DNA from 4 places in the Tardiphaga sp. 285_C5_N1_2 genome. Region 4 is predicted to be linked to each of the others. Evidence: riboswitches for the same ligand, from Rfam matches in the RefSeq annotation. Region 4 holds a riboswitch; each other region holds the start of a gene.
The links. Region 4 has a riboswitch for cobalamin ahead of AB7951_RS06265 (DUF1636 family protein). Riboswitches for the same ligand answer to the same signal wherever they lie in the genome.
Positions count from the first base shown of each region.

Region 1: it holds a riboswitch for cobalamin, as region 4 does, so the genes downstream of both, metE (5-methyltetrahydropteroyltriglutamate--homocysteine S-methyltransferase) here and AB7951_RS06265 (DUF1636 family protein) in region 4, are expected to answer to the same signal.
Region 2: it holds a riboswitch for cobalamin, as region 4 does, so the genes downstream of both, AB7951_RS22525 (ribonucleoside-diphosphate reductase subunit alpha) here and AB7951_RS06265 (DUF1636 family protein) in region 4, are expected to answer to the same signal.
Region 3: it holds a riboswitch for cobalamin, as region 4 does, so the genes downstream of both, AB7951_RS26885 (TonB-dependent receptor) here and AB7951_RS06265 (DUF1636 family protein) in region 4, are expected to answer to the same signal.

Region 1 covers NZ_CP197241.1:3,052,059-3,059,569, forward strand. Annotated here, with positions in the region: gene AB7951_RS14580 (ATP-binding protein) at 1-33, shown strand, start outside; gene metE (5-methyltetrahydropteroyltriglutamate--homocysteine S-methyltransferase) at 81-2,462, opposite strand; cobalamin riboswitch at 2,567-2,778, opposite strand; gene AB7951_RS14590 (peptidoglycan DD-metalloendopeptidase family protein) at 2,947-4,350, opposite strand; gene AB7951_RS14595 (protein-L-isoaspartate(D-aspartate) O-methyltransferase) at 4,458-5,108, opposite strand; gene AB7951_RS14600 (response regulator) at 5,401-5,778, shown strand; gene surE (5'/3'-nucleotidase SurE) at 5,806-6,573, opposite strand; gene AB7951_RS14610 (hypothetical protein) at 6,829-7,332, shown strand; gene serS (serine--tRNA ligase) at 7,354-7,511, opposite strand, start outside.
Region 2 covers NZ_CP197241.1:4,758,384-4,765,894, reverse strand. Annotated here, with positions in the region: gene ftsH (ATP-dependent zinc metalloprotease FtsH) at 1-408, shown strand, start outside; gene AB7951_RS22545 (glycosyltransferase 87 family protein) at 593-1,771, shown strand; gene AB7951_RS22540 (HD domain-containing protein) at 1,743-2,384, opposite strand; gene AB7951_RS22535 (GlxA family transcriptional regulator) at 2,557-3,516, shown strand; gene AB7951_RS22530 (hypothetical protein) at 3,523-3,708, opposite strand; cobalamin riboswitch at 3,898-4,113, shown strand; gene AB7951_RS22525 (ribonucleoside-diphosphate reductase subunit alpha) at 4,233-7,163, shown strand; gene AB7951_RS22520 (ribonucleotide-diphosphate reductase subunit beta) at 7,309-7,511, shown strand, end outside.
Region 3 covers NZ_CP197241.1:5,686,990-5,694,500, reverse strand. Annotated here, with positions in the region: gene AB7951_RS26910 (NADPH:quinone oxidoreductase family protein) at 1-108, shown strand, start outside; gene AB7951_RS26905 (YkvA family protein) at 131-514, opposite strand; gene AB7951_RS26900 (4a-hydroxytetrahydrobiopterin dehydratase) at 596-919, opposite strand; gene AB7951_RS26895 (TAXI family TRAP transporter solute-binding subunit) at 1,120-2,538, shown strand; gene AB7951_RS26890 (PepSY-associated TM helix domain-containing protein) at 2,599-4,047, opposite strand; gene AB7951_RS26885 (TonB-dependent receptor) at 4,050-6,338, opposite strand; cobalamin riboswitch at 6,440-6,629, opposite strand; gene AB7951_RS26880 (alkaline phosphatase D family protein) at 6,775-7,511, shown strand, end outside.
Region 4 covers NZ_CP197241.1:1,327,359-1,334,869, reverse strand. Annotated here, with positions in the region: gene cobN (cobaltochelatase subunit CobN) at 1-2,418, opposite strand, end outside; gene cobW (cobalamin biosynthesis protein CobW) at 2,434-3,447, opposite strand; gene cobU (bifunctional adenosylcobinamide kinase/adenosylcobinamide-phosphate guanylyltransferase) at 3,448-3,978, opposite strand; gene AB7951_RS06265 (DUF1636 family protein) at 3,975-4,424, opposite strand; cobalamin riboswitch at 4,534-4,724, opposite strand; gene cobT (nicotinate-nucleotide--dimethylbenzimidazole phosphoribosyltransferase) at 4,824-5,879, shown strand; gene cobS (adenosylcobinamide-GDP ribazoletransferase) at 5,880-6,644, shown strand; gene AB7951_RS06250 (tyrosine phosphatase family protein) at 6,637-7,149, opposite strand; gene AB7951_RS06245 (putative bifunctional diguanylate cyclase/phosphodiesterase) at 7,421-7,511, shown strand, end outside.

The DNA of each region.
Region 1 (7,511 bases), 1.7 Mb from region 4:
GGACGCCTGGGCGTGAAGCTGCCCACAAAGTAAAGGCAAATGCCGCCCCGTCATGACAACGGGGCGGCATTCGACTCGCCCTAGGCGAGACTTCGCAACTCACGTGCCGCCGCGACCATATTCACGAGCGCAGGCCGCACCTCCTCCCATTTGCGGGTTTTCAGTCCACAATCGGGATTGATCCAGAGCTGGGAGTCCGCCAGCCGCTGCCGCGCAAGCTTGAGCAGATCGACCATATCGCGCGTTTCAGGCACCCGCGGCGAGTGGATGTCATAGACCCCGGGACCTATCTCGTTTGGATACTTGTAGGTCCTGAACGCATCGAGCAGTTCCATCTTCGACCGTGACGTTTCGATGGAGATCACGTCGGCGTCCATGGCACCGATAGCGTCGATGATGTCGTTGAACTCCGAGTAGCACATATGCGTATGGATCTGCGTGTCGTCACGCACACCCGACGAACAGATACGGAAGCTCTCCACGGCCCAATCGAGATAGGATTTCCATTCCGATTTGCGCAGCGGAAGCCCTTCGCGGAGTGCCGCTTCGTCGATCTGGATCATACCGGCCCCAGCCTTTTCCAGATCGAGCACCTCATCGCGTATCGCGAGCGCGATCTGGCGACACGCAACTTCGCGGGGAATGTCGTCACGCACGAATGACCAGTTCAGAATCGTGACGGGCCCTGTCAGCATCGCCTTCATCGGCCGCTCGGTGAGCGACTGCGAGTACTGCCACCATTCGACTGTCATGGGATGCGGCCGGGACACGTCGCCGAACAGCACAGGTGGCCGCACGCAGCGGGAACCGTAGGACTGCACCCAGCCGTATTTGGTGAAGGCGAAGCCGGCGAGCTGTTCGCCAAAATACTGCACCATGTCGTTGCGCTCGAACTCGCCATGCACCAGCACGTCGAGACCGATATTCTCCTGCCAGCGCACCGCCCTCGCCGTCTGGTTCTGCAGGAACGTCTTGTAGGCAGCATCGCTGAGCGTGCCCCTGACATGGGCCCCGCGAGCGTTTCTCACTTCCGCGGTCTGCGGAAACGAGCCGATGGTCGTTGTCGGAAATGCCGGCAGTTTGAAGCGTCGGTGCTGTTCGGCAGCGCGCGTGGCAAAGTCACTGCCCCGACGACGCATGGTCGCGTCAACAGAGGCTACGCGTTTGGCGACCGCAAGATCGTGGATCTTCGACGACGCCAGTCGCGCAGCCGCCGCCGCATCCGACGCAGCGAGCTTTGCGGCGACATCCGCGCGACTACCAGCCAAGGCGGATCCGAGCGCCGCCAGTTCCTCCATTTTCTGGACTGAAAAGGCCAGCCAGCTTCTGACGTCCGGATCGAGCTCGGTCTCAAGGCCGAGATCAATCGGCACATGCAGCAGTGAGCAGGACGGCGCCAGCTCAACGCGATCCCGCCCCAGGAGATCGACCATGGGTTCCAACCCATCGAGCAGACTGGACAGATCGGACCGCCATATATTACGTCCATCGATCACGCCGAGCGAGAGGACCATGTCTTTGGGCGCCTTCGCAGCGACTTCATCGAACTGGTCCTGCGCGCGGACCAGATCGAGATGAAGCCCGGCGACGGGAAGCGACAGGGCCAGATCGAGGTTGTCGCCAAGTTCGCCAAAATAAGTGTTCAGCATGATCCTGAGTTGCGGGACCGCTTCTGCAAAGGCGGCGTAAGTCCGCTGCAGCGCCTGCTGGGCCGGTGCGTCGAGATCGAGCACCAGACACGGCTCGTCCAGTTGTACCCATTCGGCGCCTCTGTCGGCCAATTCCCCGAGCACCTCGACGTAAACAGGCAGCAATCTGTCGAGCAGCGTCACCGGATCGAATGACGCATCCGCACTCTTGGCCAGTTTCAGATAGGTCACAGGCCCAACCAGCACAGGTCGTGTCTGATAGCCCAGCGATCTCGCCTCTTCGTACTCCTTGATCGGCTTGCGCGATGCGAGACTAAACGTCTGATCCGGCGTCACCTCCGGGACCATGAAATGGTAGTTGGTATCAAACCACTTGGTCATCTCCTGCGCTGGCACGCCGTGGGACGCATCATGAGACCCATGCGTACAGGCCTCGTCATGCGCGGTGCCTTGTGATCCACGTGCCATGGCAAAATAGGTCGCGAAGGAAACGTCTCCGCCCTTCCAGCCATAGACCTTCGGAATGGCGCCTACCATGACGCTGGTATCGAGTACCTGATCGTAGAACGAGAAGTCGTTCGACGGCATGACCGTGATCCCAAGCGACTTCTGACGTGCCCAGTTTGCGGCACGCAGCCCGACGCCGACATCGATCAGCGCATTCTCGTCGATTGCACCGGACCAATAGCTTTCCAGCGCCATCTTGAGCTCACGCCGCGGACCGATCCGTGGCGTTCCCAATGTAGCAACAGGAAGCGAGGACGTAGATTTGGCAGAAGACTTGGAAGAAGTAGACTTTGACACAGTAGACATGGCTTAACCCCAATGATTGGGGGCAAAAGGCCAAAGTGACACGTCTGGATTCCACGACGGCAGTCGCGGAATCGCAACCGCACCACCGGGACACCCCGCCCGAGGACGTTTATGTTGTCGAGGCAGGTCTCCTGGCTTGCGGGTCAATGCTGCCGTCCGGCCTTCCCAAAACCTTTGCGGGTCTCAGTGACTTTAATGGACAGCGGCTCACCGCTTACAGTTGCGGGGGCAGCTCCGGCCTTGGCTTAACGCCTCACCGGCTTCCCTCTTAGCTTCGGGCAAACCTTCCCGAAGAACCACGACATGTCCACATATGGGCAACATCGCGCGGCAGTCAACCGAGCTTGCGCGCGCAAGCTGCCCACTCGCAGCAGCGCGTTGAAGACTCCGGAGCTGGAGTGGGCCGTAGCCCCGAGATCAAACGCATCAAGCCCGGCACGAGGCCGGGCTTGCTTAAATGCGAACTACACTTCGTGGACTGCGCTTACGCCCCGTTGAGGAACTGCAGCGGATCGACCGGCGACGAGCCCTTGCGGATCTCGAAGTGAAGCTGCGGCGAAGTAACCTCACCGGACTGGCCGGACTTGCCGATCACCTGACCGCGCTTGATGGTCTCGCCACGCTTCACCATCAGCTCACTCGCATGGGCATATGCGGTGACGTAGCCGTTGGAGTGACGAACGAGGACCAGATTGCCGTAACCCTTCAGCTCGTTGCCGGAATAGGCAACGACGCCATCTTCGGCAGCCTTGATCGGCGTGCCTTCCGGCACGGCGACGTTGATGCCGTCGTTGGACTTGCCATTGGTCTTGGCGCCGTAGCCTGTGACCACGCGGCCGCGCACCGGCCAACGGAACGTCGGCAAAGCGCCGGTTGCGTCAGCGGCTTTAGTCGGCGATTCCGGCGTGGTTTCTTCAGGCGTCGTCGTGGCACTTGCCAGGCGGGCCTTCTGTGCGGGTTCGGCAGACGCAACACGGGCCACGGCAGCGGACGTGACCGCGCCAGCCGGAGCGGCCGTCACGGCTGCGACGGGCGCAGCGAGCGGCGCGGCTACAGGAGCTGCGTTGGCCGTACGCGCACCGGGTACCGTGATCTTGGAGCCGAGCTTCAATTGGGCAGTCGGCGCCAGACCATTGGCGCGCGCGAGTTCGGCGACCGACACGTTGTTCCGACGCGAGATGCTCATCAGCGTATCGCCGCGATTGACGAAATGCGTGGTCGATGTGCCGACGGCAGGTTTGCTCGGAGCAGCAGCAACGGCCGGAGTTGCCGCGGCGCCCTGACGCGGAATGATCAGCGACTGGCCGGGCGACAGCGCGCGCGGCCCCTTGTAGCCATTGGCCTGCAGGATCGCAGCCGACGAGACGTTGTAGCGTTTCGCCAGACCATCGAGCGTATCGCTGGTGCCGACGATGATCGAGGTGCCGCCATCACGGGCAAGGCCGTTGGTCGCTGCAACCGAGCGCGGTGCCGTGGAGCCGGTGGTTTCGATCGGCGCACGTGCGGGCGGCGGCGTATACATACCGTTGCCGCCCCCGCTGACGGGAGCAGCCGATGCAACCGGACGGGCTGTCGGATAGGACTGCGGCGCCGAGATCGGCGGCGGCAAAGGCTGGGATTGATACTGCGGCTGCGGATTATAGGCCGGACGCTGATACTGCGGCAGTTCCTGGCGCTCGACCGGCGCACGTGGTGCCCGCTGCGGCACAGAGCCGGTGGTTTCGCCCTGCCAGCCAAAGCCACGGGACTGCCCCGAGTCAAAACTTGGATTCTGAGATAGGCGTGTCTGCATGTCGGCGCTGCAGCCGGCAAAACCGATAGACATCAGCGCCAGCACCGCGACCTGCGGAGCGCGACGCGAGTAAAGCAACTCGACAACGCTGGACATTGGTTACTCACTCATACGCAACAAACAACTGAATTGAGTAAACACCGTCTCCGTTACCAAGCCTTTAACCTTGCGACCAACACGTGACAGTCGTTCACGAACTTTTTTCAGAGTTCGCGCGCGATGCCCGGCAGCGCTGGCACAAAACGCACGTCCACCAGCTCCTTTCGCTCCAATCCATCCCCGGTTTTGCGGATCCGGACCAGGGTCTGGACGCCATTGTGAGGACCAACCGGCGCAATCAGAATACCGTCCTCCTCAAGTCGGTCGGTCAGCGCCGCGGGCACCTCCTCCACAGCGGCGGTCACGACGATCCGGTCAAACGATCCCAAATTGGCAGCCGGGTTGAGGCCGTCGCCGAGCATGACCTCGATATTGTGGAGGCCGAGTGCCTCCAACCGGGTCCGGGCGGCATCGGCCAGCGTGCGATAACGCTCAATGCTGAGCACGTCCCGGACGAGCTTTGACAGGATCGCGGCCTGGTAGCCCGATCCCGTGCCGACCTCGAGCACACGGTGACCAGCATTCAATTGCAGTTGTTCGGTCATATAGGCCACCACGAAGGGCTGGCTGATGGTCTGACCGCAGGCAATGGCCAAGGCCGTATCCCGCCAGGCATGGGCGCGATCGTTCGGCTCGACGAAGCAATCACGCGGAATATCCTCCATTGCGCGCAGCACCAGCCGATCGCTGATCCCACGGCGCCGCAGACCAAGCTGAAAGGTCATCTGTTCAGGCGGCTGTCCGACGGTAATCATGGAAATGCCTCACGCAGCACAGGTTAGAAACACTCTCGATCTAGCAAAGATAGATTGATGTATTTCTGCGATCGGAACCGGGATAGCCTAACGACAACTTTTATTGTTCCGCGCGCGGAACCAGCAACATACCAGCCTGTTATGGGCGGGGCGCTGAAATCCTGATCTTGCTCTATCTGGTACCGAACACGCGACATGCGTCTTTGGGTCACGAAAATGGCAATGCGTCGAGATTGCGTTCAACCCGGGAATTTGCGATTTTGTTCAGAGGATTGGGGCAAGGAAACCGGCCATGACTGCAACGAACCCGCCGGGCGGCTCCGTCTTCCTGGTCGAAGACGAGGTCATGATCCGCATGATGGTCGCCGATATGCTCGAGGAACTCGGCTATAGCGTAGCCGCCGAAGCCGGTGACATCAACGAAGCGATCAAGCTGGCTGGGTCTGCCAAGTTCGACATTGCGATCCTCGACGTCAACGTCAACGGCAAGGTGATTTCGCCGGTCGCGGAAGTGATCGCATCGCGCAACCGCCCGTTCATCTTCGCGACTGGCTACGGCGCGCAAGGCCTGCCGGAAGAATTTCGTGACCGCCCGACGCTGCAGAAGCCGTTCCAGATGGAAACGCTGGCGCAGGTGCTGTCAACGACGCTCAAGGGCGTCGCGGTCTAGGCGAGCCCACTCGCCTATTTCCAACTCTCAGCCAAGCGCCTTGGTCAGCGCTTCGGAGAATACATCATCCGTGCGATCGAGACGCAGCGGCGTGACCGAGACATAGCGCGCAGCAAGCGCTGCGAGATCGGTACCCTCCAGCGGGGCTTCCGCGGCGACGATGCGCTCGAAACCGATCCAGAAATACGGATTGTTGCGGCCATCGCGCCGCTCATCGACGCGCAGAAAGCCCTGATTGCGCTTGCCCTGCCGGGTGACAACGACACCTTTCACCTCGTCGGCCGCGCAGGCCGGGAAGTTGACGTTGATGACGGTGTTCTTCGGCACGCTCGCCTTGATGACCTTACGCAGCACGTCAGGTCCGAATTTCAGCGCGGTCTCCCATTGCGGATTGTGACGCGTTTCCATCGAGAATTCCTGGCTCAACGCCACCGACGGGATGCCGAGAATGGTGCCCTCGAGCGCTCCAGCAATGGTACCGGAATAGACCACGTCCTCGGCGACGTTCCGGCCCTTGTTGACGCCGGACAATACGAGATCCGGCTGCTTGTCTTTCAGGATATGACGCGCGCCCATGATGACGCAGTCGGTCGGCGTGCCGCGCACGGCATAATGCCGGGGGCCGACTTCGCGCAGCCGCAACGGATCGTTCAGCGACAATGAATGCGACACACCGGACTGATCGAGCTCGGGCGCCACCACCCAGACATCATCGGACAATTCCTTGGCGATCTGCTCGATGATCTTCAGGCCGGGGGCGTGAATGCCGTCGTCATTGGTGCAGAGAATGCGCATTCGTGAGGTGCCTTTTCGATCGGGAGGGCCGCTGGCCGGCATCGGTTTTTGCCAGCATGTGCCCGCTTTTGCCACCCCCATTTTGGGCGCTGCTCGTGCGCTACCGGGGCTGTCTCGAAGGCGATTTTTCCCGCGAGCCGGAACATTTCGGCGTCGCCGCGATTTCTTATCTAGGTAGGTGAGTGCCAATTGCGTCTGAAGCATGCGCGCTCGACCCGGATGGCCTTGGTCGCAGCGCCCCACAGGGCGACGGAGATGGCGAAACAGCTCGAACGGGTGTTGATCATCGCATTGCCGGCAATGGCGGTTGTCGCCCTGACGGGGTGGCTGCTGCTTCCCAGATTGGCCGAGACCAAGCCCGATCTCACCCTCAATACGGCGGTAGTGGCAACTATGCCCGACGAGTTGAGTGAGGAGGACTTTGCCAAACCCACGTCTTCACAACTCGTCAGCGTCCCCGACGCCGCGGAGCTCACCCGTCTCAGCCTCTCCCGCCAATCGTTTCGCCGCGGCGGTCTCGGTTCCAGGGCGCTGATGACCTTCACCGTGCGCAACGCCAACGACTATCCGGTCAAGGACCTCGAAATCGCCTGTGCCTTCCGCAGCCGGGATGGACGTTATGTGACGGAGCGTCGCCGCGTCATCGCGGAGACCGTCAGCACGAAAAGCCGCAAGGCGTTTCCGATGACGCATATGGGCTTTGTCAACATAAAAGCCGAAAAAGCCAAATGCGCGCTGGTCACAGCCAGCCGCGCCTGAGCGGCTGGCGCGCGACGACGCCTAGCCGGCCTGGACGACTTTAAGCCCGCCCATATAAGGCTGCAGCACATCCGGCACGGCAATCGAGCCATCTTCCTGCTGATAGTTTTCCATCACGGCGATCAGCGCGCGACCGACGGCGGTGCCCGAACCATTCAGAGTGTGCACGAAGCGCGGTT
Region 2 (7,511 bases), 3.4 Mb from region 4:
GCTCGCATGATGGTGACGCGCTGGGGCCTGTCGGAAGAACTCGGTACGGTGTCGTATGGCGAGAACAACGACGAAGTCTTCCTCGGCATGCAGATGAACCGCACCCAGGCGGTCTCGGAATCCACGGCGCAGAAGATCGACTCCGAAGTGAAGCGTCTGGTCGCCGAAGGCTATGACGAAGCGACCAAGATCCTCACCGAGAAGCGCGATGACCTCGAAACGCTGGCCAAGGGCTTGCTCGAATTCGAAACCCTCTCGGGCGACGAGATCACGGATTTGCTGAACGGCAAGAAGCCGAACCGCGAGTCGGTGCTGGAGCCGTCGGGCCCGCGTACCTCGGCTGTGCCTCCCGCTGGCAAGCCGCGCCCGCGTCCGGACGGTGGCCTGGAGCCGCAGCCGCAGGCGTAAAGTCGACACACGTAAACATGCAAAACGCGGCCGAAAGGCCGCGTTTTTTTATTATCTGTAGCTCGAATGGAGCGAGGCCCGATTCGGCGACCACGTCCCACTTAAACCTTCCTCAAACTTCCCTCGGCACTGTCGCCCGGCGCCCTTGATGCGCATTGGGGACCGTATGCCAGCGCCACTCACGATGACTTCGATACCCGAGCGTGGCGCAATTCCGCCGGCGCTGCTGATCGTCTGCACGATCCTGACGATGCTGCATCTCGCCTTCTTCCCGACCTTCTACGGTCGCGGCTGGATCTATGAAGACGGCCTCAGCTCGCCCACCGATTTCGTCAATGTGTGGTCTGCCGGGCGATTGGTGCTCGATGGTCATCCGGCCTGGGCCTATGATTGGGACATCCAGAAAAAGGTTCAGATCGCTGTCCTCGGTCAGACCTATCCCGGCAATTTCGCCTGGCACTATCCGCCGCCATTCCTGTTCATCGCGGCACTGCTCGCAAAGCTGCCTTATGCTGTGGCTTTTGCCGGCTGGGCTGCGGTCAGCTTCGTGCCGTATCTGGCGGCGATGCGTGCGATCGTCGGTCGTCCCTTCGGCCTTTTACTGGCTGCGGCTTTTCCGGTGGTGATGACCAACGGCCTTGTCGGGCAGAATGGATTTCTGACCGCGGCGCTGATCGGCGGGATGCTGGTGCTGCTGCCGACCCGGCCGATCCTGTCGGGGATCTGTCTGGGCCTGCTCAGCTACAAGCCGCAGTACGGATTTCTGTTTCCGCTGATGCTGATCGCGGCGTCACAATGGAAGGCGTTTGTCAGCGCAGGTATCACCACAGTGCTGCTGGCCGCGGTGTCGTGGCTCGCTTTCGGCACGGAGAGCTGGCAGGCGTTTTTTCACTGGATGCCGATGTTCTCGCAGGCCTTCCTCACCGAAGGCCGCGCGCCATGGGGCAAGATGCAGAGCATCTTTGCACTGGTGCGCTATTTCGACGGCAGCGAGCCGCTGGCCTGGACGTTCCAGTGGATCATGATTGGTGCCGTCGTAGCGGTGCTGGTGCCGTTGTGGCGCAGCAGCGTGCGCTATGAACTGAAAGCCGCTGCGCTGGCAGTCGGCGCCTTGCTCACGACGCCCTACCTTTTCCTGTACGACGTGATGGTGCTTGCGATTGCCATCGGCTTCATCGCCCGTATAGGTCTCGCGGAAGGCTTTCGCCGTCACGAACTGCCGGTGCTCGGTCTCGCTGCTGCGCTGCTGATCGCCTATCCATTTCTCGGCGCTCCCACGGGCTTTGGCGCAACGCTGCTGGTGGCAGCGTTGATCGCCATGCGCGTGCGGGAGTCTATTCGCTCCACGCCGAGTTCAGGATGATGCTGCAGAAATTCGCGCGCTTGTAGGTGGGGTCGCGGAGGTCGAGCACGTCAGCCTTCACGTTGCCAAAGGTCGTGTCCGGCTTGTGGATCGTCCCCGCAGCGAACGCATCGATGATCCCGTTCTTGAAGTCATGGCCACGCGGATGGCACGTGCACACTTCGTGGCGCTGGTGTTCGGTGAAGGCCTCATACTCCAGACCCAGGACGTCCATCTCGACGCCTGCGGTCACCAGCGCGACGACAGGCCGTTTGTGCTTGGGAATGCCCGGTGTCGTGTGAAGTGCGATGGCGTCCCAGACATCGTCGATGTCGCGCTCATCGATCCTGTGGCTGCGCAGAAAGTCCGCGGCAGCATTTGCGCCATCGACTTCGAAACGTTCATCCTTGCTCGCATAGGGCGCCTGCAGGCCCATATCGTGAAACATCGCGCCGACATAAAGTAACTCGGAATCGACCTTGAGACCCTTGCGCTGCCCGGCGAGCGCACCGAACAGGAAAACCCGATTGGAATGATGATACAGAAGATCGCTTTCGGTATCGCGCACAAGCTGATCGACCTGGCGGGCGAGGGCGCTGTCGGGCACTTTGATGCCGGCAATCGTTTTGCTCATGGGATGCTCCTTGCAGGGTTGTTGTGATACGTCCGTTGTCGCCGGCGGGCGGTGTCCTCGCAATCGCGCCGCACCCCGCAAAGCTGCCATTCGCCCGTGATTTCCTGCCGCAAGACGACTATCTATTCAGAATGACTTGAGCCCGTCCTCGCCGTTGAAATGAAGCCTCACCATGAAGAGCGTTGCCCTCGCGATATTCCCCGGCGTCCAGTCGCTGGATGTGGCCGGTCCGCTCGATGTGTTCATGGAAGCCAATGGCTTCGTCGCGCCGGGCGACGGCTACGACATCACACTTGTCGCTGCAGATTGCGCGCCGCTGCGTGCATCGAACGGTCTGAGAATGTCCGCGGATCTGGCGTTCAGTGACGCGAAGAGGCCCTGGGATCTGGTTCTGGTGGCCGGCGGGCCTGGGCTGCCGACGGCAGAGGCGGATCCGCAGCTTACAGAGTGGCTGGCCAATGCGGCGCTCCATGCGGAGCGTTATGGCTCGGTCTGCACCGGGGCATTCGCGCTCGGCCATGCAGGCTTGCTTGACGACAAGACGGTGACGACGCACTGGCAGAACGCGCCGCTATTGGCGCTGCGTTTTCCCAAAGCGCATGTGGAGTTCGATCGCATCTACAGTCGTGACGGTGCGCTGGTGACGTCAGCCGGCGTCACCGCAGGCATCGATCTGGGTCTCGCGCTGGTCCAGGAAGATCATGGCGCGGACGTTGCGTTGGCTGTGGCCAAGCGTCTGGTCGTGGTGGCGCAGCGCCAGGGTGGCCAGTCGCAATTCAGTCCGTATCTGGTACCGCCGGCCGAGCCGGACTCGCCTATCGCGCGAGTCCATGCCCATGTGATGGCGCATCTGCGTGACGCACACAGCGTGGATGAACTGGCCGATGTGGCGGGCATGAGCGCGCGCACCTTCGCGCGGGTGTTCAAGCTCGAGACCAAAATGACGCCGGCAGATTTTGTCGAGGGCGCCCGGATCGACACGGCACGCAACCGCCTCGAAGGCAGCGATCTGCCGCTCAAGGTCGTGGCCTATGAATCCGGTTTCACCACCGCCGAACATATGCGTCAGGTCTTCGTGCGACGGCTGGGCCTGACGCCCAGCCAGTATCGGGCCAGCTTTCGCGCGGTCTGATTCTGCTCAGGCGAGTTGCAGCGAAGAAATCGGATCGCTCGCAGGAAAGCTGTCCATCAGCGCTTCGTTCAGCATCTCGTCGAGGCGGCGCCGGGCGATCTGATCCCTCGTCTCGAACGCCGTGAGCGCACCGGCTCGCTCTACGAAAGCGCTGAAGTTGATCCTTTCAGTGGTCGTCATCAGGTCGCGCATCGCATCCTCCATCGGTTGATCACGATGTTCTGCGCTTCGCGGTGCTCGGCGGCAACGAATCGCATCGTGCAGAAACCGCCAACGACCCCGCGGTTTCCGCCACGCAAGCGGTTGTCCACTGAACCAACAGCCCTACCGAATTTGTTGCGTTCGGCGCCAATGCCCGCTTGACACTTCACCGCGGGTCACACCAAATGTAGACGTCACGGTCCGCCCTGTCGCAAGACTTGGTGGCTAAGAGGGAAGCCGGTAAAGACGCTGTTTTGCGTCATATGCCGGCGCTGCCCCCGCAACTGTAAGCAGTGAGTCTGTTTCGATTGAAGTCACTGATGCGCAAGCATCGGGAAGGCTGAAAACAGACATTGACCTGCGAGCCAGGAGACCTGCCGCGACACCAGAACGTCCATGGGCGGGGTGTCCCAGCGGTCGCTTGCAGGCAATGCCGGCGGATCTCCGCCGTGTATTTTGCAGCGTCCTTTCGGCCCCAGCCCCCATTGCTACACGCATCACACGGGGTCTTGCCGATGCCTACTTCCTCTTCCGCTCTGTCCAACGGCCGCGATGCGGCTCATGCGCCGCTGATTCAACTCTCGCCGGAAACGCTCGCTGCGCCTGCGCGCGAACCCTCGATGCAGATCATCCGGCGCAACGGCACGGTGTCGCCCTTCGACGGCAGCAAGATTTCTGTCGCGATGACCAAGGCCTTTCTGGCCGTCGAGGGCCACACGGCAGCGGCGTCGCGCCGCGTCCATGAGGCGGTGGAACAGCTGACCGGCGAAGTCGTGGCGGCGCTGACTCGCCGCGTCGGTGAAGGCCGCACCTTCCATATCGAGGACGTCCAGGATCAGGTCGAACTGGCGCTGATGCGCAGCGAGCACCACAAGGTGGCCCGCGCCTATGTGCTGTACCGCGAGGAGCGCGCTCGCACCCGCGCGGAGGAACTGGCGGCGAAGCCGGCGCTGGTTTCCACCGCACCGGTGCTGCATGTCATGCTCGCCAACGGCACCCGCGCCCCGCTCGATTCGGCGCGTCTGGCGCTGATCGTCAACGAGGCCTGCGCCGGCCTTGACGGCGTCGATGCCGCCCCGGTGCTCGAGGAAACCCGCCGCAATCTCTATGACGGCATCACGCTGGATGAGCTGGCACTGGCTGGCATCATGGCCGCGCGCACGTTGGTGGAGCAGGAGCCGAACTACACCTTTGTCAGCGCCCGCCTGCTGCTCGACAAACTGCGCACGGAAGTCCTGTCCTTCGTTCATGGCAGCCCGACCCACGCGTCGCAGGCTGACATGACCACGCGCTACGCCGAATATTTCGGCGCCTATATCAAGACCGGCATTGCGGCCGAGCTGCTCGATCCCGAACTCGCGCGCTTCGATCTCAAGCGAATCTCGGCAGCGCTGAAGCCGGAAGGGGACCTTCAGTTCCAGTTCCTGGGATTGCAGACGCTCTATGACCGCTACTTCCTGCATGTGCAGGGCAATCGCATCGAACTGCCGCAGGCCTTCTTCATGCGCGTTGCCATGGGCCTCGCGCTGCGCGAGATCGACCGCGAAGCCCGCGCCATCGAATTCTACAATCTGTTGTCGTCGTTCGACTTCATGGCCTCGACGCCGACGCTGTTCAATTCCGGCACCCAGCGCCCGCAACTGTCATCTTGCTTCCTCACCACGGTCGCGGACGATCTCGACGGCATCTTCAAGTCGGTGAAGGACAATGCGCTGCTGGCGAAATATTCCGGCGGTCTCGGCAATGACTGGACGCGTGTGCGCGGCCTCGGCGCCCACATCAAGGGCACCAATGGCGAGAGCCAGGGCGTGGTGCCGTTCCTGAAGGTCGCCAACGATACGGCCATCGCCGTCAATCAGGGCGGCAAGCGCAAGGGCGCAGTCTGCGCCTATCTCGAGACCTGGCACATCGACATCGAGGAGTTTCTCGATCTCCGCAAGAACACCGGCGACGACCGCCGCCGCACCCACGATATGAACACCGCCAATTGGGTGCCAGACCTGTTCATGCAGCGCGTCGAGGCCGATGGCGAATGGACGCTGTTCTCGCCCGACGAGACGCCGGAACTGCATGATCTCTATGGCAAGCCATTCGCGGAGCGTTACGCGGCTTACGAAGAAAAGGCCGCGCGTGGAGAGATCCGCGTGTTCAAGAAAGTGCGCGCAACTGACCTGTGGCGCCGCATGCTGACCATGGTGTTCGAGACCGGCCATCCCTGGATCACCTTCAAGGACCCGTGCAATCTGCGCTCGCCGCAGCAGCATGCCGGCGTGATTCACTCATCGAACCTTTGTACCGAGATCACGCTGAACACCTCGGACGACGAAGTGGCGGTCTGCAATCTCGGCTCGGTCAACCTGCTCAATCATATAGGCAAGGATGGTCTCGACCACGCGCAGCTCAAGCGCACCGTGACCACGGCGATGCGGATGCTCGACAATGTCATCGACATCAATTTCTACACCATCCCGGAAGCGCGCCGCTCGAACCTCAAGCATCGTCCGGTGGGTCTGGGTCTGATGGGCTTTCAGGATGCACTGCAGGCGCAGGGTATCGCGATGGCGTCGGATGCGGCCGTGGCGTTTGCCGACACCAGCATGGAAGCGATTGCCTTCCATTCCATCTCGGCATCGGTGGATCTCGCCGCCGAGCGCGGCCGCTATCCGTCCTTTGAGGGATCGCTGTGGAGCCGCGGCATCCTGCCGATCGACTCCATCGAGATACTCGCGGAGGCACGCGGCGGCGTGCAGATGGATCGCTCGACCACGCTCGACTGGAACGGCCTGCGTGACCGCGTGAAGTCCACCGGCATGCGCAATTCCAACGTGATGGCGATTGCGCCGACAGCGACGATCTCCAATATCTGCGGCGTCGCGCAGTCGATCGAGCCGGCCTATCAGAACCTCTATGTCAAATCGAACATGTCAGGCGATTTCACGGTGGTGAACGCCTTCCTCGTGCACGATCTGAAAAAGAGGGGCCTGTGGGACGAGGTGATGGTCTCCGACCTGAAATATTTCGACGGCAGCGTCGGATCGATCGACCGCGTACCCGACGATCTCAAGGCGCTGTATGCGACCTCGTTCGAAATCGACAGCGCGTGGCTGATCGAGGCGGCCTCGCGCCGGCAGAAATGGATCGATCAGGCGCAGTCGCTCAATCTCTACATCGCCAATCCATCCGGCAAGAAGCTCGATCAGCTTTACCGTCTGGCCTGGACGCTGGGATTGAAGACCACCTACTACCTGCGCTCGCGCAGCGCCACGCATGTGGAGAAGTCGACGCTGAAGGGTACCGACGGGAAGCTCAACGCGGTGTCGGCAACAGGCGCAGCAGCGAAGACAGCAGGTGCGCCGATCCTCGTTCAGTCTTCCGTCACGGCGCCGGAGCTGAATGTCGCGATGGCATGCTCGATCGACAACCCCGAATGCGAGGCGTGCCAGTAAGGGTGCGCCAAACACACTGACCTCATCCTGAGGAGCGGCTTCTTGGCCGCGTCTCGAAGGATGGCCCCACGCTCATGGTTCGAGACGCCCGCTGAAGAAGCGGGCTCCTCACCATGAGGGCCGAACAAATACGCAAGGAACACCCATGCTCGACTGGTCCGATACCTCATCCGCTCCCAAAACCCCCGCCTTCATCCCGATCCCGCAATCTCCCACCGACGCCACCGGCCTCGGCACCATCGATCGCTCCGGCGGCCGCGTCTCGGTGGACGAGAAGCGCATGATCAACTGCCGCGCGGACGTCAATCAGCTGTTGCCGCTGAAATACAAATGGGCGTGGGAGAAGTA
Region 3 (7,511 bases), 4.4 Mb from region 4:
AAGATCTCATCCCATGTCGACAGGACTTTCCCGTTAGCCAAGACAGCCGATGCGTTGAAGGTACTGGCGGGCCGTCAGGCCATGGGCAAAGTGATCCTTCATCCATAAAACTGAATGAGGCGGACGCGGATTACGCGTCCGTTTCACCCTTCGCCAATCCACGCGCAATGGCCGCTCTGGCAGCCGCGCGATGGTCCTCGTTGATGTGGCTCGCCACCATGCGCAAGGCGGTGGCCAGCACCGCGGCATCATCAGTGAATCCCAGAACGGGCAGCATGTCCGGCACGAAATCGAATGGCAGCACGAAATACGCGATGGCGCCGAGCAGCGCCGCCTGGACATGGCGCGGTGTCTGCCGGTCGAAGGCGCAGTAGTAAGCCGCCAGCAAGTCTTCGGCGAAAGGCAGTTTGACCGCCAGTCGCTTGAGCTTGTGCCAGAACTGCTTGCGCACGCTTTCGCGGTCTTTGGCCAGTTCATCGGCTGGCTCGAAGCCCACGCTGTGGTCGGTTGCCATCGGCAATGTCCTCACGGCTGCAGTTTGCAGCCTTTCCGGTAAATGGTGATCCGGCTCCGGCGTCGCAACATTCAGCAACGCTCAGGAGTGGCCGAGTTGCCCGGCGATGGTATTCATGGCCCTGGCCAGATCGACATCGCGCTTGGTGACGCCATCGGCGTCGTGGGTGGACAGTACTACCTCCACTGTCTTGTAAACATTGCGCCATTCTGGGTGGTGGTCGCTCTTCTCGGCGACCAGGGCGACCCGCGCCATGAAGCCGAAGGCCTCGTTGAAATCCTTGAACGTAAAGGTCCGGGCAATGGCATCGCGCCCGGAAACCTCGCTCCAGCCCGAGAGCTCCTTGAGCGCCGCCTTGCGGGCCTCGGCCGAGAGTCGTTCCACCATGCCAACCTCCTGCTTCACTTGAACTTTACTCTAACGCCCGGTGACACAGTTGGGATCCATGCCACAATAAGGCAGCAAATGCCGCGCATGCAGGAAAGTAACCAAGCCCGTCGGTAACCATGCTGCCGGTGGAACGGCGCGTCGACCCGAAACTTTGCTACATTGTCGCTCGAACCCATTTGGCGCAGATGAATTTGAAGCGATTGTTTTCCAGATCCATGGCAGACGGTCCCGATGTTATCGGGCCGATAGGGCCGCCGTCGCCGCGGTCGATCCGGCGCAAGATGACGCTGATCACGCTGGCGGGGACGCTGGCGATCGTCGCGGCTGTGGCCGGCGCTTACTACTTCGCCATGAAGCCGGTGCCGCTGCGGATCGCCGTCGGTCCGCCGAACAGCGACGACGTGAAGGTTGTGCAGGCGCTGGTGCAGTCGTTCTCGCGCGATCACTATACAGTCCGGCTGCGACCGATCCTCACCGAAGGTGCCACTGCCAGCGCCAAGGCGCTTGCTGACGGTAAAGCCGATCTCGCGATCATCCGCGGCGATCTGGAAGTACCAAAGAATGCGCGCGCGGTCGCCACGCTGCGCAAGAACGTCGCCGTGATCTGGGTGCCGCCGGCCGCCAAGGGCAAGAAGTCCGGCCCGAAGATCACCAAATTCTCGCAGCTCGCCGGCCGCCGCGTCGGTGTGATCGGCAAGACGCAGGCCAACGTCAACTTGCTCAACATTATCCTGCGGCAATACGGCGTCGATCCTGCCAAGGTCACCATCGTGCAATTCTCGACCACCGAGGTGGCCGAGGCGGTGAAGGACCAGAAGGTCGATGCGTTCATTGCGGCCGGTCCGGTGAACAGCAAGATCACCAATGATGCGATCCAGGCCTCGAGCCGCGATGGCACGCCGACTTTCCTCGCGATCGATTCGGCTGAAGCCATCGCGCAGAATTTCCCGATGTATGAATCATCGGAAATTCCTGCAGGCGCATTCGGCGGCGCGCCGGCGCGGCCGGACGATGACGTCAAGACCATCAGCTTCTCGCATCACATCGTGGCGCGGCAGAGCTTGTCTGATGTGACCATCGCCGCCTTTACGCGGCAGCTGTTTGCGATCCGTCAGCAGATCATCAACGATTTCCCGCTGGCGGCGAAGATCGAGACGCCCGATACCGACAAGGATGCGGTGATCCCCGTGCATCCCGGCGCGGCCGCCTATGTGGATGGCGAAGAAAAGACCTTCCTCGATCGCTACAGCGACTACATCTGGTGGAGCCTGATGGGGCTCTCGGCGATGGGCTCGATCGGCGCCTGGTTCGCAAGCTATCTGAAGAAAGATGAGCGCAACGTGAATGTGTCGGAGCGCGATCGCCTGCTCGACATGATTGCCGCCGCGCGCAAGAGCGAGTCCCTCGAAGAGCTCGATACGATGCAGGCGGAGGCCGACGATATTCTGCGTCATACGCTGAATTGCTACGAGCACGGCGCCATCGAGGAAGGCACGCTGACAGCCTTCAACATTGCGCTTGAGCAATTCCACAACGCCGTCGCCGACCGCAAGGCGCTGATCGGCATGATCCCGCCGGAGCCGATGAATCCGCCGGAGCAATTGCGCCAGCCGCCGCGGCCGCTCGCGGTCTAGAGTCTTTCGTTTTGACGCGTTTTCTTCACGCGAACCGGGACCACTTCGCTCGAAAACGCTTTAGCGCTTGAGATAGCGCCAGCCGATCACGACGCCGCTCACCGAGACGATGGTGCCGAGAATCGACAGCAGCCACACTACGATGTCCCAGGCCGGGCGATACATCAGCAGCAACTGAAAATCGAAACTATGCAGCGCGTTGAACAGCCAGCGATAGGTGCGCCGGCTTGAGTCTATACGGCCGAGGATGTCGCCGGTGACCGGGCTGATGTGAAACCAGGTTTGCGCGTCATCATCGAATGTTGCGCGTAACACTGGCAATTCGCGGTCATTGTGGTGTGCGTACCAATAAGCGTCGTATTTCCAGAGGGTTATCTGGTTTTCGAGGCGCGAATCCGGAAGCAGTTTTGTTGCGGCGTTCCAGAGGCGGTCTTGCGGCAGTCTTGCGATTTCGCCGCTTGTCGGATTGATCGCCATCTTCGTGCCGTCGCGCTTCGCGACGATCATCAGCGGCATGCCGTCGATCCATACGAACCGTGCTTCGACCGCGGCCTTGTCCGCCGGTGCGCGAAGGGCCACAGCGATGGTTGGCGCATCGTGGCCGGCATAGCGTTGCAATACCTCGCGTGGCGTATTGCGGTCGGCAAAAACACGGCCGGGATCGAGCGACAGCCAGCCCGAGAACATCCAGGTCAGCACGAAGAGGCCGGCGATCAGTCCGGTGACGTGATGCCACGCCATCCAGCCACGATAGGGCGAGATGCTGCCGCTCGCATAACGCCGCTTAAGGCGCACACGCAAAATGCCGATCCAGATTCCGGTAACGCCGACGATCAAACAGATGCCGGAGACCCAAAGCACCACGAGCCGCCACAGCGGGCCGTCCTTGCGCAACACGGTCGGATAGATCCAGTGCGGGATCGAGCCGGACCAGTTCCAGACGCGCTCCGTGCGGTTGGTATCGAGTGCGATCTCGCCGGAGCGCGAGGAGACGTAAAGCTTGGTGCCGGCATCGTCGCCGAGTGTGATCAGATACAACGGTCGCAGTGGATCGTAACGTGCGGTGACACTCCATTGATCGCGATCGACGGTCTCTTCGAGCTGAGGCAACTTGCTGGCGGGATGATGCCGTGCGACTGCAAGTGCCTGCAGTTCGTTGATCTCGGTGATGGTACGGCCATCGACGGCGGAGATGGTTTGTCGTTTGCCGTCCCAGCCAGTCAACCGATACACCGGCTCGTCGGCAACCATGTTCAATCGCAGTTCGCGCGGATAGCGCGTGGCACCGGCAGCCTTCATCGCCTCGTCGGGAGAGAGCGCCACTTTCTCCCAGACGATATCGGGCAATGCCGCCAGCCGCTCTTTATCGGAGAGGCCGGGAAACGCGACATACATCATCACCACGCCCGAGATGAACCACATCGCGAAGAAGAGACAGGTGACGATGCCGACCCAGCGGTGGCCGATATACAGCCACCGCCGGAGTGTGCGTGTCAGCTTGCGCGACAAGCTCAGAACTTCACATTGACGGCGAGCTGAGCCGTGCGCGGCATACCGAGCATCCACTGATTGTCGCTATAGCTCGACGTCGCATAGATCTTGTCGAACAGGTTGTAGATGCGCAGTGACACTGTGGTGTTGACGTCCGGCTTCCACTGCAGGCCCGCATTGACCAGTGTGTAGCTCGGCATCTCCAGCGTGTTGGCACTGTCGGCGAATGTTTTGCCGACAATCTGCACGCCGGCATTGGCCGACCACTTCGGCGCGAAGGCCCACGTCGCCCAGATGTTGGAGACGTTCTGCGGCACGCTTACTGGCACGTTGCCGGCATAGTTGACGTAGATCGGATCTGCGGTGGTGCCGATATTTTGCAAGAAGTTATCATACTTCGCGCGCAGGAACGCGGTGTTGGCATCGATGCGCCAACCATGGTCGAGCACGAAGCCGATCGAGGCCTCGATTCCGCGCGACGACTGCTGGCCGACCTGCAACACCTGTCCGCTAACGTTCGGGTCGCGCGCCAGCAGATTGTTCTTCACGATCTCATAGGCAGCGAGCGTCCACTCGCCGCGGCCGCCCCAGAACGATTGCTTGACGCCGATCTCGGCCTGCTTGCCGGTCGCGAGGTCGAACTTCGCATTGGCGTTGCTCGCCGAGATCAGTCCGCCGACCGTATCCACAGCCGTCGAATACTGGCCATAGAAAGCGAGATTCTGGATGGGCGTATAGACCGCGCCGACGCGCCACGAGGTCGCCGAATAGTCCCGGGTGTAGCTGTTGGCGGGGGTGCGATAGTCGGTTCGTTCGACCGTCGGCTGATCCTGGCGGACGCCTGCGATCAGCGACAACTGTTCAGTGATAGCCAATCGGTTCTCGGCGAAGAACGCGTATTGATTGGCGACGCTCTTGAAGCCGGGAGTGGTCGGGTCCGGGCTGCTGAACAGGCCGGGATCGAAATTATACGGATTGACCGACGAGGACCCGCTAAACGGTGAATTGTTGGTATGCTTGAAGTCGATGCGGTTGACGTCGAAGCCTGCCACGAACGTATTGACCATTCCGAACAGATGGCCCTCGAAGGTGGCGTCCATGCGGTCGCCTATCTGCTGCTGCTGGTGGAAGATCTCGAGATAATCGCCGCGATCGATCAGGCCGGTGCCGGAGTTGAAGCCGTAGATCTCGACCTCCTTCCAGTGGCGCTTCGCATACATATAATAGAGCGTGTTGCGCAGGGTGATGCCGTCACTGATCTGCCACTCGGTCTTTACCTGGCTCCAGCTGTCCTGATAGCGAATGTTGCTGTCGCTGACATTGTAGTTCTTGAAGCGGATCGCCTCATTGAGCTGGCCATTGATCAGCGGCGTGCCGAAATATTTTGACGGATGGCGGTCGCCATAGTCGGTGGAGAGCGTCCAGGTGATGTCCTCGGTCTGCTTGATCTGCACGGCAGCGTGCAGCGCGATGTTCGAGGTGTTGTCGCGATCGACCCAGCCATCGGACGCGTTGCCGGTGACGGCGATGCGATAGGCGACGTCCTTGCTGACCGGGCCGCCGCTATCGAGGGCGATACGGCGCGTCATGTTGCTGTCGAGCGAGATTTCAGCCTGGTTGCGCGGCACCCAGAGCGGCAGTTTTGAAATCACGTTGATAGCGCCGCCGATGGCGCCTTCGCCGTACATGACGGAGGCCGGGCCGCGCAGGACTTCGATCTTCTCGGCGGTCCAGGTGTCGAAGGGGAAGTTCACCGTTCCGGAGCCGACATAGAGGCGCGTGCCGTCATAAAGCGAAGTAACGGACCCACTGCCGGCGAAGCCGCGGGTGCTGAAAGCGATGCCGCCATTGCCGGGTTCGCCGATGGCCGTGAAGCCGGTGGCGTTCTGCGTGACGGCGTCGACCACGTTCTGCTGGCCGCGTTCGGCCATGGTTTCTGCCGATATCACCTCTACGCTGGCCGGCGTCTGCAGGCGCGTCAGGCCAAGGCGGCTCCCCGTCGATGTCGTGCCGGTGAGGTTGAGCGTCGGCGCTGCGAAGACGGGGCCTGTCGGCGTGGCAACCGGCGCGCCGGTATTGGCGGCGACATTGCGCTGCTGGCGTGAGCGTGCAGCGCGCGATGCATTGCCGTTCGTGGTGCGGCGCGCGCGTTGAGGTGTCGCTGACGGCTGAACGACAACAGGATCGAGCGTCTGGCTCGACTGTGTGGTTTGCGACCAGCTTTCGCTCGGACACAACAAGTAGGAGAGAGCAACAGAATAAAGAAAGGGAGTATGTCGCTTCAATGCGACGGGAGAAACGGAGGTCATGAACAGGACTCGCGGTTACGTGGCACGTCACCGCAAACCAAGTCGCCCCGCCCAAACAGGCAGTGTGACTTCCACCAGGACACCCCGCCCAATGTGCTCGCGTGTGACCACGACTGGCGGCAGGTCTCCTGGCTCGCGGGTCAATGCCTGTCGCCGCCTTCCCAGGTGAACACCCAGTGGCTCTTGGCGCAGGCTCGCCGCTTACAGTTGCGGGGGCAGCCGCGGAATCGGGGGATCCCCCTCACCGCATTCCCTTTTGATCCCCGAAGGGAACCGTCGCGTTCACGTTAAGGTGAAATTTCCAAATGTGTCAATCAAGCTGCCAGCCATTCGCAACTTGCTTTGGCGGGTGTTGATATTGCGCATCACCTGTCATCGCAGCGTCAAGTGTTCTGCCTAGCACCACGGGTGCCAGAGCCAGGATCAGGAGTTCGCCATGGCGCTACGTATCTCCCGCCGTCGTTTTCTCGCGCACTCAGCCGCAGTAGGCGCAAGCTTCCTGGCTATGCCTTACCTCAGCCGCGCGGCGGATCGCCCGGTCGTGTCGCATGGCGTGCAGTCCGGCGATGTCGGGACGAGCAGCGGCATGATCTGGTCGCGCGCGGATCGGCCGGCGCAGATGATGGTGGAAGTCGCCACTACCGAATCCTTCAGCAATGCGCGCATGTTGCCGGCTATCACGGCGCTGCCCGAGAGCGATTTCACGGCGAAGCTGCTGCTCGATAATCTGCCGGCCGGGCAGGATATCTTCTACCGCGTCAAATTCCGCGATCTCTCGCATACCGAGATCGTCGGCGAGCCGGTGATCGGTCGCTTCCGCACCGCGCCAGCGGATCGCCGCGATGTGTCCTTTGTTTGGGGCGGCGATGTCGCCGGACAGGGCTGGGGAATCAATGCCGAGGATGGCGGCATGGTCACCTATGCCACCATGCGCAACCACAACCCGGATTTCCTGATCCATTCCGGCGATACGATCTACGCCGATGGTCCGATCCTGCCTGAAACGAAACTGCCTGACGGCACGATCTGGAAGAACACCATCACGGTGCCGGAGAAGGCGAAGGTCGCCGAAACGCTCGATGAATTCCGCGCCGCGCACAAATACAATCTGCTCGACGACAATGTTCGCGCCTTCAATGCGCAGGTGCCGATCTTCGGCCAGTGGGACGATCA
Region 4 (7,511 bases):
CTCCGCGCCACCGCAAGCATCGATGGCGGGTCGCAGTTTCACATTGATCCAGTGAAGTACATCGGTGGCGCGCGTCCAGGTGGGATCGCAGGGCAGCTGGCCGGAGACAAGTTGCAGCGCCAGCCCTTCGATTCGTTCGACGGTGTCACCTGTGGTGCGCCACACTGCATCGCTGACATCGGCAAGAACGCCGGGGCGCGGGCCGAGATAGTCATCGGCCATATCACGGGTGAGCGGGTCGAACGTGCCAAGACCGAGATCGGCAGCCAATGCGCGATGCAGTGACGCATCCTGCGGCTTGATATCCGAGCGCGGCAGGCGCGCGATGGACACCAGGAGACCATTGCGCTGCGCGTCCTCGGGCACGCGGCCAAAGATGTGCAATCCATCGCGGATCTGCATTTCCTTGAGATCGCACAGATGGGCGTCGAGCGCGCGCAGCGCCTCGCCCGTCGGCGTGTCGCGGGTGACATTGACGTCGGCATCGATCTGCTGCGCGCGGGCGAGCGACAGGATGTCTTCGGCGATCACGGCAGCGCGCTTGGGATCGAGATCGGTCGCCATGGCATATTCGTCGACCAGATTCTCCAGCCGCGCCAGATCGTCGTGCAATTCGGCCCGCGTCATCGGTGGTGTCAGGTGATCGATGATCACGGCGGAGGTGCGGCGCTTTGCCTGAATGCCCTCGCCGGGATCGTTGACGATGAACGGATAGAGATGCGGCAGCGGACCGAGTACGGCATCGGGCAGACAATCGGCGGACAGACCCGCGCTTTTCCCCGGCAGCCATTCGAGATTGCCGTGTTTGCCGAGATGCACCACTGCATGGGTGTCAAAGCCGCGGCGCAGCCAGAGATAAAATGCGAGATAGTGATGCGGCGGTACCAGATCGGGATCGTGATAGGTGCTCTTGGGATCGATATTGTAACCGCGCGCCGGCTGCACACCGACGGTGATATTGCCGAAACGATGCAGGCCGAGACGGAATGCGCCATCGACGACATGCGGATCGTTCTCAGCTTTGCCCCAGCGTGACTCAATAGCCAGCCGCACATTGGTCGGCAGCGTCGCAAAGGCCGCGTGATAGTCAGCCAGCGGCCACGTCACGCCACCGCTTCGCTCCGCGCGATCGGCAAGCGCATTCGTTGGCCCCTGTTGCAACAGCTGCATCATGGCGGCCGTCGTGTCAGGCGCGTCACCAGTGCCGTAGCCGGCTTCGCGCATCGCGGCGATCACATCGATCAGACTCTGCGGCGTATCGAGGCCGACGCCATTGGCAAGGCGCCCATCGCGATTGGGATAATTGGCCAGGATCAGCGCGACGCGCCGCTCGCTCGCTAACGAACGACGCAAGCGGACCCAGGCACGCGCCAGATCAGCGGTCGCTTCGACGCGATCCTGCACCGGCTGCAGTGTCGTCGGCGCAAAGCCGCCGTCGCTGGCGCCACGTTCCTTGAAGGCGATGGCATTGGCGAAGATGCGGCCATCGACTTCCGGCAACACCACATGCATCGCCAGATCGCGCGGCGTCAGGCCGCGAGTGGAGGCTTCCCAGCTGGCGCGTGAAATGCCGGCTTGTGCGACCTGCAGAATCGGACAGCCTGACGCCGACAACACGCCGGCATCGTCATGCGCGGTCGCGGTAGCGAAGGCCGTCGCGTTAATGATGATATCGGGCGGATAGGCCGCAAGCACGGCGCGCAGGAAAGCCGCGGAGCGCTCATCCTTCAGGCTCGTGACGTAGAGACAGGCCACGTTGAGGCCGCGCGCGTCGAGCGACCGACGCAATGCATCGATTGCCGCAGTATCGCCGCCGGCCACCAGCGCGCGGTAGAAGATCACAATCGCATTCGGCCGGTTATCCCCCGCGGGTTCACCCGGCCAGAAGCCGGCCGAAGGCATCGGCCGCGCAACAGGCGGCTCCTCTCCGTGACCGATCAGATGCGCGGCATAGCGCAGTGCCAGCTGCGCGTTGTCGACGCCGCCCTCGCTGCAATAGCGCCAGAGTGCGTGGGTGTCATCGCTGCTGACAGTGCCACGTGCAGCCAGCTCGGCATTCCAGTCCATCTCGCCGGGCAGGCAGGCGAATTTGGCGCCGCGGCTCAGCGCGTCGCTGCGCAGGCTCTCGACGCCATGGGGCCAATAGCTGATGCCGCCGAGCATGCGCAGCACCACGATCTTCGCCCTGGCCAGCGTGCGCTCGACATAGAGATCGACCGACGCGGGATGGCCGAGCGCCAGCATGTTGGTAAACCGCACGCTGGGGAAATCGCCCGGCAGTGTCGCATGCGCCGCATTGAACGCCGCCAGATCGCTATCCGCCGCTGACAACACGACGATATCGGCGGTGTCCTGCCCGAGATCGCGGGCGACGTCGCCGTCATCAATACTGCCGGAGGTGTCGAGCTTCAGATGCATGCGGGTGAACCTGCGTTACCCGGCGAGTGCCTTTCGCACGGCGTCGCCGTCGAATCCCTTGAGGCCGATGACTACGAGGTGCTCGGCCTGCGCCACATCCGGCCGGGCGAAGGCGAGATCGACGCGGGCGCCGACGGCCTGCACCACGATCGGCGCGGGCTTGTCCGTAATGCGGGCATGGCCTTTCACGCGCAGCACGCCGTCGAGGCCGAGCGCATCGCTAATGCGTGCGCGCATCGCGTCGATGCTCGCAGCAGCGGTTGGTTTGACGACGATGCTGTCGAAATCGTCATGGTCGTGTTCTTCTTCCTCGCCGTGATGACCGACGCGGGCGGCCATATCATCCTCGGCTGCGGCATTGAGGCCGATCAGCACTGATGGCGCGAGATCGCCCTTGGAGCGCACGATGCTCACACCCGGACGCAGCACGGCCTTGAGCTTGGCTTCGATCTCGGCGAGCTTCTCCGGAGCGACCAGATCGCTCTTCGACAGCACCACGAGGTCGGCGCAAGCCAACTGATCTTCGAACACTTCCTCGATCGGATCGTCGTGCTCGATACCCTCGTCCTTGGCGCGTTGCTCGGCAACGGCGTCTTCATCCAGCGTGACGCGGCCTTCAGAAAGCGCCAGCGCATCGACGATGGTAACAACGCCATCGACAGTGGCGCGGGTCTTTACCGCGGGCCATGCGAAAGCCTTCAGCAGCGGCTGCGGCAACGCCAGGCCGGACGTCTCGATGACGATGGCGTCGAGCGGGCGTTCACGGGACAGCAGCTTGTCCATGGTCGGCACGAAATCGTCTGCGACCGTGCAGCAGATGCAGCCATTGGTGAGTTCGACGATATCGCCGGGCGCGCAGGCTTTCGCCGCGCATTCCTCGACAAGACCTCCGTCAAAGCCGGCGTCTCCGAATTCGTTGACGATCACGGCGATGCGGCGGCCATCGGCCTGGGTCAGCAGCGAGCGTAGCAGCGTGGTCTTGCCGGCGCCGAGAAATCCGGTGAGGACGGTGACGGGAACGCGGGACATTCAATTCTCCTGGGAACGCTTAAGCCAGAGCGGAAGCCCGGCGGCAATGAAAGCAACATTCGGCACGGCGGCCGCGATGATCTGGTTGAGCCGGCCCTGCGCATCGCGAAAAGCGCGTCCGAGTGGCGTCTCCGGCACGAGGCCGAGGCCGACTTCGTTGGACACGAACACGATCGGATAGCGCGAGACATCGAGAAAACGCACGAGGCGCTTCGCTTCAATCTCTGGATCGCGCTCGGCGAACATCAGGTTCGACAGCCACAGTGTCAGGCAATCCACCAGCACGACGCGCCCGACCGTCGCCTCGCGCGTCAGCGCATCGACTAGCGCCAGTGGCTCTTCCAAGGTGATCCAGCTTTCTCCGCGCTGCCTGCGATGCTGCGCGATGCGGGCGTGCATCTCGTCATCGCCGGCCGTTGCCGTGGCCAGATAGATTTTCGTCAGGCCGATACCATCGACCAGTTTCTCGGCGAAGGACGACTTGCCGGAGCGCGCGCCGCCCAGCACCAACGTGGTGGAGGCCGCGGTCATTTCGGAGCACGTCCGTCTTCGGGTGACCAGCGCAATGGCGGCACGCGCGCGACCATACCCTTGCGCAACACCTCGGCGCGTTCCCGCCACGGTACAAGACCGTAGTCGGCCTTCTGATAGGACTCCACGAAAGACACCAGCGCCGCGCTGCCGCTGTCGGTCTGCAGATCGCCGAACAGGAACGTGTAGCCATCGGGACTCGTCACCGCGACCGTCGCCGGCCGCCTGCAGACGCTGAGACACTGCACCGGACGCACTATCACAGTAGCATCCCCATTGCCGAGCGCGGCCTTCACGGCATCGAACATGTCCGGCCCGACGATCGTGCCGGCTTCGGCAGCCTTGCAGCTGATGCACACGCTCACGACAACGGGACCAGCCGGCACAGGGCGCGGCGGTTCGACCGAAATTTGTTCGCCAGAGATATCGGCGCTGTCGTGATCCATCACATGCTCAGTTCATGCCCTCACGGGCCTACGAGCTTTGTTGGATCGCGCCGACAGCATGGCCGTCGGTTCGCTCCCGTCCGGTGCACCCCGCCCCGACGACGCCTCCAAAGCACAGTTCGTGATGGCAGGTCTCCTGGCTTGCGAGTCATAGCCTGTTGCCGCCTTCCCAAGAATTCTGAAGAATTCCCAGTGGCACCGGCGCGGGCTCGTCGCTTACAGTTGCGGGGGCAGCGCCGGCCTCAAACCGGCTTCCCTATTCACCTTCCACGCGGAAGGACCATCGCAAAAGACGCTATCTGCCGGGTGCGCCGGGGTCAACCGCGCCGACGGACTGTCGCCCGGACCTGTTGACCTTGCAGGTCGTCTTGCGTCAGTTAGGCCGCGAAAAGGAACCCTATGCCCGCTTATTCCCAGTCCTTGTGGCAGCCGCCCGCCATTGCGCCTGTTGACCCGCAGATCGCGGCAGGCATCCGCGCCGTCATCGACGGCAAGGCCAAACCGCCGGGATCGCTGGGGAGAATCGAGGACCTGGCGCTGCAGCTCGGCATGATCCGGCATCCGGGCGAGCCCCGCGGCGACAATGCCGTGCTGCTGATCTTCGCGGGGGATCACGGACTCGTAGCCGAAGGCGTGTCGCAATATCCGTCGGCGGTCACGGTCGCGATGGTGACGACCTATCTGGCCGGCCGCGCCACGGCCAATGCTTTCGCCGCGGCCAATGACATCGGTGTGCGCGTGATCGACATCGGCGTCGCCGCCGAGCTGCCGGTGCACCCGAAGCTGGTCGATGCAAAGGTTCGCATGGGTACGGCGAATGCCGCGCGCGAGCCAGCGATGACGGCAGAGCACGCGGCCGATGCGCTGACGCGCGGCTTCAGAATCGCCGTCGGTGAGATCAAGGCCGGCGCAGACATCATCGCGCTCGGCGAGATGGGAATTGGCAACACGGCCTCATCGGCACTGGTGGTTCATCGACTCGCGCCGGCCCCCCTGGATGATTGTATCGGCGTTGGCGCCGGGCAGGATGATGCCGGCATGGCGCGCAAGCGCGCGGCGATCACGAAGGCGGCAGCACGCAGCGACGCAACTGCGCCGCTGGATGTGCTTGCCGAATTCGGCGGACTGGAAATCGCAGGCATGGCCGGAGCGATCCTCGGCGCAGCTTCGCAACGACGGCCGGTGATCATCGACGGCTTCATCTCCAGCGCCGCGGCACTGCTCGCCGTTCGCCTGTCCCCGGCTGCACGCGACTACTGCGTCTTCGCGCACCGCTCGGCCGAACGCGGCCACGACATGGTGCTCGATGCGCTCGATGCCCAGCCGCTACTCGATCTCGGCTTGCGGCTCGGTGAAGGCACCGGCGCGCTGCTTGCGGTGCCGTTGGTCCGCGCCGCCGCGCGCATGCTGACCGACGTTGCGAGCCTCAACGACGTGCTGGCCGGAAATATCTAGATGAGACCGGATCCGCATCTTTTGAATGCGATCCGTTTCCTGACGGTGCTGCCGGTACCGGCAACTGTCGACGCGCAAGGGCCTGACTGGCTTGCGCGTGCAATGAAGTATTTTCCGGTGGTCGGCGCCGGCATCGGCGCTGCATCCGCAATCGTGTTTCTCGTTGCCGGCGAATTCTGGTCACCGCTGATTTCCGCCCTGCTGGCGATCACGACAAGCATCGCTCTGACCAGCGCGCTGCATGAAGACGGCCTCGCCGACACAGCCGACAGCTTCGGCGGGGGCTGGACCGTCGAGAAGCGTCTTGCAATCATGAAGGACAGCCGCATCGGCACTTACGGCGCCCTGGCACTTTGCCTGGGCACGGCGCTGCGCATTGCGGCGCTCGCCATATTGCCGATGTGGGCAGGTGCGGCGGCGCTGATCGCCGTCCACGCCGCAGCCCGCGCCATGCCGGCCTTCGTGATGAACCGCCTGCCCTATAGCGGCGATACCAGTGCGATGAAGGTCACTTACGCCGAGGCGCCCGTGCGATTTGAGGAATCGTTGTTTGCACTTGGTGTGGTTGTGCTTGCAGCAATCCCGCTTGCGCTCGTCTCGGTCGCATCGCTTTTTGCGGGTCTTCTGCTCGGCGCAGCGCTCGCCGCACTGCTCGCACTCTGGTCGCGTCGTCTGATCGGTGGTTACACCGGCGACGTGCTCGGTGCCGTCGAGCAACTCTTCGAGATCGGATTTCTTCTCGGCGTTGCGGCCCTGATCAAATAGGCCAGTTCAGCGGCAATCGATAAGGCTCACCTTCAAAGGCATCCGCGCCGCGGCCGATGCGCGCAATGGCTTCGATCATGCGTCCATCGCGGCCAAGCTGTTCGTCAGCCAACTGCACCATCAATTTGTTCGGCGTCACATAAGGCGAACGTTTGCGTAGTTCATCTGCAATCGCCGTCTCATAGCCGGGATTGCGATCGCAGGCGATGGCGTAAGCCGCAGCGCTGGAACGGCTGATACCGGCCCAACAGTGAATGAGCATCGGGCGATCGGCGGTGCTGCCGCGGCCAAAGTCAAGAATGGCATCCACGGCGTCGGCATCGGGAGCGATCAGGTCCGGCGTCACCTCGACGATATCGTGGAAGGTCAGCTCCACATGACGCTCACGCGCCAACCCGCTCCAGTCGCGCTCGCTCGCTGCGGGCGAGAGAAGTGTCAGCAGATCGAAGGACGGCAGTGAGTCTGCCACAGCAGCAAGGCCTCCGAGCGAGCTCACATAGATCATTCGAACACCCTGCTCGCTGTCGTCATGTCCTTCCTCTCACCCACGGCGAATGGACCTTCTTCAACCTCATGCCGCTCCGATGTCGCTGATGCAGGGTCGGTTTCTTAATACCACCCCCGACCTTTTCGCACCTGCACCATCGCAAACAGAAGAAAATATACTAATCAGAACAATCGGTTACCTGCTCGAACTTTAGACAACCGAGGCAGGCCAATCTTAAAGAAGTTGCGATAGGTATCTGACTTACCAGTGCAGAGTCCAGGACGGTACGATGCTGAACTACTTCGAAATGGCGGCATCACAAATCGGAACGATCTTCCGCGTGCCGCGCGAAAACCCCGAACTGGTGGAAGCGAAACTCG